DNA from 2 places in the Citrobacter braakii genome. Region 1 is predicted to be linked to the other one. Evidence: predicted binding sites of a transcription regulator. Region 1 holds the regulator's gene; the other holds the start of a gene.
What was found. The regulator PurR, encoded in region 1, represses purine synthesis genes. The targets are predictions, from matches to a motif close to CANGCAAACGTTTGCNTG.
Positions count from the first base shown of each region.

Region 2: purM (phosphoribosylformylglycinamidine cyclo-ligase) is a predicted target of PurR. The motif match lies at 2,265-2,282, and genes of this name have one in related genera.

Region 1 covers NZ_CP045771.1:3,555,833-3,559,156, forward strand. The annotation lists gene GFC06_RS16620 (MFS transporter) at 1-495, opposite strand, end outside; gene cydH (cytochrome bd-I accessory subunit CydH) at 672-761, opposite strand; gene purR (HTH-type transcriptional repressor PurR) at 1,059-2,084, shown strand; gene punR (DNA-binding transcriptional activator PunR) at 2,081-3,013, opposite strand; gene punC (purine nucleoside transporter PunC) at 3,127-3,324, shown strand, end outside.
Region 2 covers NZ_CP045771.1:2,362,469-2,365,792, forward strand. The annotation lists gene ppk1 (polyphosphate kinase 1) at 1-314, opposite strand, end outside; gene purN (phosphoribosylglycinamide formyltransferase) at 525-1,169, opposite strand; gene purM (phosphoribosylformylglycinamidine cyclo-ligase) at 1,166-2,203, opposite strand; gene GFC06_RS10900 (6-phospho-beta-glucosidase) at 2,499-3,324, shown strand, end outside.

The DNA of each region.
Region 1 (3,324 bases):
CGTTGCCATAAACGACATACGCCAACCGATGGTTTCACCAAGCCAGGTCGCCGCAGGAACACCGCCGATATTGGCAATGGTCAACCCCATAAACATGGTTGCCACGGCGCTGGCCTGCTTATGTTTGGGTACTACGCTTGCAGCGACAACGGAGCCAAGACCAAAAAATGCCCCATGGTTCAGACTGGTCAAAATACGCGATAACATCAGGGTGGTGTAATCCGGCGAAATAGCCGAAAGCACGTTGCCCAGCGTGAAAATCGCCATCAGGAATATCAACGCATTACGTCGCGCACGATGGGACAGCAGTAATGTCATCAGCGGAGCACCCACCATCACCCCAACCGCATACGCGCTGATTAACATTCCGGCCGCGGGAATCGAGACATCCACACCTTTGGCAATGACGGGCAATAATCCCATTGGCGAAAATTCAGTGGTGCCAATGCCAAACGCGCCGATCGCCAGCGCCAGTAAAGGATAATTGAGTTTCATATTTCGACTCCGTAACGTCGAGCCGGGGCGCGACATAAAATAAGAGTCAAAAGCATGACATTGATCGCAAAATTAATAAAGTTAACAAAATTGCAAAAGACTTTTGCTTATTCGCAAACAATCGACGGGAAAGGCAAGCGGAAAGGATGAGGGAGAGCGAACTCCCTCGGGGGAAATCAATGCAGCGCTGCGGTCAGGCCACCCGCGACGATCAAACCCAGAACAATAATGGTAGTCACTAACGAAAATTTCAGATCGGTGCTCATCAAGTTTTCTCCTTTTTATTCCCACACAAAAAGTGATATTGCGCATTTTTACACACTTGAAAGCAAAAATCTCTCACGATTTATATTGATAACTGCTTTTAACTCTTCCCCTTTTCGTTAAGATCAGACAAAATTCCACGCTTACTTGATTAGCGTACCGGCCATTGACCCCTTCCTGACGTTCCGTGTCGTTTTCCCGGCGTGCCGCAACCCTTACGTTGCGCTAAGGGTGTGTTAAGGCAAACGTTTACCTGGAGTATTCTCAGGAGCTTAGGATATGGTCTGGAGTGAGATGTAATGGCAACAATTAAAGATGTAGCGAAGCGAGCAAACGTTTCCACTACAACCGTATCACACGTAATTAACAAGACGCGCTTTGTCGCGGAAGAAACGCGTAATGCTGTCTGGGCGGCGATCAAAGAGCTGCACTATTCTCCGAGCGCCGTGGCGCGCAGCCTGAAGGTGAATCACACCAAGTCTATTGGCTTGCTGGCCACCAGCAGCGAAGCGGCCTATTTCGCTGAAATTATCGAAGCCGTTGAGAAAAACTGTTTCCAGAAAGGCTATACCCTGATTCTGGGTAACGCATGGAACAGTCTCGAAAAACAGCAGGCTTATCTGTCAATGATGGCGCAAAAGCGCGTTGATGGTCTGCTGGTGATGTGTTCTGAGTATCCGGAGTCGCTGCTTTCGATGCTCGAAGAGTACCGCCATATTCCGATGGTCGTCATGGACTGGGGCGAAGCTAAAGCCGACTTTACCGATACGGTCATTGATAACGCCTTCGAAGGCGGTTACATGGCGGGTCGGTATCTGGTAGAACGCGGTCATCGTGAGATTGGCGTGATCCCAGGCCCAATGGAGCGTAATACCGGAGCCGGGCGTCTGGCAGGCTTTATGAAAGCGATGGAAGAAGCGCTGATTAAAGTTCCTGAAAACTGGATTGTGCAGGGCGATTTTGAGCCTGAATCGGGCTATCGCGCCATGCAGCAAATTCTGTCACAGTCGCATCGTCCGACCGCCGTCTTCTGCGGTGGCGATATCATGGCGATGGGTGCGCTGTGCGCCGCTGACGAGATGGGACTGCGCGTACCGCAGGATGTCTCGCTCATCGGTTACGACAACGTGCGCAACGCCCGCTTCTTCACGCCGGCTCTGACGACCATTCACCAGCCTAAAGATTCACTGGGGGAAACGGCCTTCAACATGCTGTTAGACCGTATCGTGAATAAACGTGAAGAGTCGCAGTCTATCGAGGTTCATCCGCGCCTGGTAGAACGCCGTTCCGTTGCCGACGGCCCGTTCCGCGATTACCGTCGTTAAGACTGTGGTGCGGGAGCCTCATCGGGCTCCCGCAACCATTCCTTATTCAGCGTTTCACTATCCCCTAAATAGTCCAGCAGCCAGCTCAATGCCGGCGATGTATCGTTCTGTTGCCATGTCAGGCAACATGCGGCATCAGGAAATGGATTCTCCAGCTGTAGCGCGACCCATTTGCCGCTATCAATCCACGGTTTGGCAAAATGCGTCGGTACCATGCCCACGCACAGACCTGCAGATAAACAGGTAGCAGAAGATTCCCAGTCAGGCACCACAACGCGCTTTTGGTTATCCAGCAGCCAGGTAATACGCTTAGGAAGCGTACGCGACGTGTCTTCACGCACCAGCGACGGCCAGTTGCGCAACGTATCGTCGCTTAGCGGTCCGGGCATTGACGCCAACGGATGATGGCTTGCCACCACGCAGCTCCAGCTCAGCATTCCCATGTCGCGGAAGGTATAGCGTCCCCCCACCGGAATCGCCTGCGTGGCGCCGATTGCCAGCTCAACGCGCCCATCGGACAGCGCATCCCAGACACCGTTAAACACCTCCTGGAAAACCAGCAGTTCGACATCATCAAAATGACGATAGAAATCCACGATCATCTGTCGGGTACGATCCGGGCGGACAATGTTATCTACCGCGATCGCCAACTGCCCGCGCCAGCCGTTGGCAATTTGCTGACATTGCTGGCGGGTGATCTGCATTTTTTTGATAACAGAGCGGCCTTCTTTGAGAAACCATGCACCGGCAGGCGTCAATTCCACATCCCGATGGCGTCGCTCAAAAAGCGGCACCGCCAGCCACTCTTCCAGTTGACGCACGGTGTAGCTTACCGCCGAGGGTACGCGGTGCAACTCCTGCGCGGCCGAACTAAAGCTACCGTTACGCGCAACCGCATCCACAACTTCAAGTGAATATTCCGACCACATATTCTGCCCACAAAAAATTTGAAATCAGTAAGCAAATATTAGCGTTTCACAGCAAGAATTACACTCACTACACTCAGCGGCATTGTTCTACTGCTAAAAAAAGAGAAATGATGATGCAACCTGGGAAAGGATTTTTAGTCTGGCTGGCGGGTCTTAGCGTACTCGGCTTTCTGGCAACGGATATGTATCTGCCCGCCTTCGCCGCAATTCAGTCCGATCTGCAGACACCTGCATCTGCCGTCAGCGCCAGCCTTAGCTTATTCTTAGCGGGTTTTGCCGTCGCGCAACTTCTGTGGGGGCCGCTCTCTGAC
Region 2 (3,324 bases), 1.2 Mb from region 1:
TTGCGCGCCATCTCCAGCAGCAACTCATTGTACAGGCCGTCAAATTCCTGATCGGCTTTTAATACGCGGGCCTGGATTTTACCTAACAGATGGCGGGAGTGAGAGTTTGAACCCTGTTCTTCGCTAATAATGATTCGGCGCTTCAGTTCGGCAAAACGAACCTTATAAAACTCGTCGAGATTATTGGAATAGATGCCTAAGAAACGCATCCGTTCGATCAACGGGTTTGACTTATCAGCAGCTTCCTGGAGTACACGTTCGTTGAACGCTAACCAGCTGAGTTCTTTCTCGATGTATAGCTTTTCCTGACCCATTACCACTTTTACTCCGTTTCATTCACGGGACACTACCGATTTATTATGGCGAGCATTGCTCTCAGATGTCCAACAGTGCCAGAAAAATATGACAATAAACCGTCTGATAGCAAAGAGAAAGGGGGAGCGTAGATGAATACCGGAGATGTTAACCGGAAAAGGTATTTATGCCTGTAAACCGGATGGTGAGATCCGGTTTACAGGTTGATTTTATTCTTCGTCGGCGGCGTAGCCTTGTGGCGGCAGACGAACGCCGTCCAGCCATGCTGCGTTATCACGCATCTTCAGTCGGCCATCAGTAAACCAGCTTACCACCAGCGGGTAAATGGTATGTTCCTGGGCCTGGACTCGTGCCGTGACATCATCTTCGCTGTCGCCTTCAAATACCGGAACCTTGGTCTGGAGAATAACCGGTCCGCCGTCCAGTTCATCGGTGACGAAATGGACGGAGGTGCCATGCTCTTCATCGCCGTTTTCCAGAACCTGACGGTGCGTGTGCAGGCCAGGATACTTCGGCAATAAAGACGGGTGGATATTCAGCAATCGTTCCGAATAGTGAGCAACAAACGTCGGACTTAGAATGCGCATATAACCGGCCAGCACCACGACATCGGGGGCATAAGCGTCGATCTCTTGTATCAGTTGCTGGTCGAATGCTTCGCGACTGGCAAACTGGGCGGCTTCCAGCGAGTGTGCAGGAATATTCGCTTCGCGTGCGCGCTCAAGGCCGAACGCATCGGCCTTGTTACTGAATACTGCACGTATGGTGCCATTGATTTTATTCTGTTCGCAGGCATCCATTATCGCCTGCAAATTGCTTCCGTTGCCGGAAATGAGCACCACAATGTTTTTCATTCAATGACCACACGCTGTTCGGAATCAGAAGCTTTGATGATACCGATTTTCCATGCGTTTTCACCTTTCTCATTGAGCAAAGCAAGGGCTTTGTCCACTTCAGAAGCTGGCAGGGCGATAACCATGCCTACGCCGCAGTTAAAGGTGCGATACATCTCATGCTGGCTGACGTTACCCGCCGTTTGCAGCCAGTTGAAGACGGCTGGCCACTGCCATGAAGATTCGTCGATCACAGCCTGCGTGTTGTCTGGCAGAACGCGTGGAATATTTTCCCAGAAACCACCGCCGGTCAGGTGGGCAATGGCATGCACATCAACCTTCTCAATCAGTTCCAGAATGGATTTGACATAAATGCGGGTCGGGGCCAGTAAGTGATCGGCCAGCGGCTTGCCTTCAAGCTCGGTGGTTTCCGGGTCACAACCGCTGACTTCAACAATTTTGCGCACCAGAGAGTAGCCGTTGGAGTGCGGACCGCTGGAGCCGAGTGCAATCAGTACGTCGCCGTCAGCCACTTTTGAACCGTCGATGATCTCAGATTTTTCGACGACGCCAACGCAGAAGCCTGCCACGTCGTAATCTTCGCCGTGGTACATCCCCGGCATTTCAGCCGTTTCACCGCCGACAAGCGCACAGCCAGACTGCAGACAGCCTTCGGCAATACCGTTAATGACGCTGGCTGCGGTATCCACATCCAGTTTGCCGGTAGCATAGTAGTCGAGGAAAAACAGCGGCTCAGCGCCCTGAACCACGAGGTCGTTGACGCACATTGCGACGAGGTCAATGCCGATAGTGTCGTGGCGTTTCAGATCCATCGCCAGACGCAGTTTTGTGCCGACGCCATCAGTGCCGGAAACCAGTACCGGTTCACGATATTTTTGCGGCAATGCGCACAGCGCACCGAAGCCACCCAGACCACCCATAACTTCCGGACGACGAGTTTTCTTTACTACGCCTTTGATTCGATCAACCAGAGCATTACCTGCATCAATATCAACACCGGCATCTTTGTAGCTAAGAGAGGTTTTATCGGTCACTGCCTGCTTCCCCACATGTTTACTTGCAGTAAAAGTTAAATTCGGCGCAATTCTAACAGGGAAAGCAAACGTTTGCGAGCCTGCTCTGCATCAAGTTTTATGTGCTGATTTTTTCAGCATTTTACAATCATTTATCTATTTGTTTGAACTGCGCCACGAAAATGAAACCGGGTACAGTCTTGTGCTTGAAACCTGTCTGCTGAATACACAGTATCGTACTGAAACCGGTTTCTGTTTTCTGTTGCGGACCTCATCAACAGCGTTTTACACAGAGTAATCACGATAGGGGAAGGGTATGTCAGGATTTAAAGCAGATTTCATGTGGGGTGGTGCCGTAGCCGCTCATCAACTGGAAGGTGGCTGGCAGGAAGGTGGAAAAGGAATTAGCGTTGCCGATGTCATGACGGCGGGGGCGCATGGCGTGGCGCGTGAAATCACTGACGGTGTGATTGCCGGTAAAAACTACCCTAACCACGACGCCATCGATTTTTATCACCGCTATAAAGACGACATTAAGCTGTTTGCCGAAATGGGGTTTAAATGTTTTCGCACTTCGATTGCCTGGACGCGTATTTTCCCTTTAGGCGACGAAGCGCAACCCAATGAGGCTGGCCTGCAGTTCTATGATGACCTGTTTGACGAATGCCTGAAATATGGCATTGAACCGGTGATTACGTTGTCGCATTTCGAGATGCCATACCATCTGGTGACGGAATATGGCGGCTGGCGTAACCGCAAACTTATCGATTTCTTTGTCCGTTTTGCCGCAGTGGTTTTTACCCGTTACCAGCACAAAGTGAAGTACTGGATGACGTTTAATGAAATTAACAACCAGGCAAATTATCACGAAGACTTCGCGCCTTTTACTAACTCTGGCCTGAAATATCAGCCCGGTGAAGACCGCGAGCCGGTTATGTACCAGGCGGCGCACTATGAACTGGTGGCAAGCGCGCTGGCGGTAAAGGCTGCGCGTGAGATTAACCCGGCATTGCATATAGGGTGCATGATTGCCATGTGTCCTATCTATCCACTGACCTGCGCGCCGGACGATATGATGATGGCGATGAACGCCATGCACCGGCGTTACTGGTTTACCGATGTCCATGTGCGCGGCAAATACC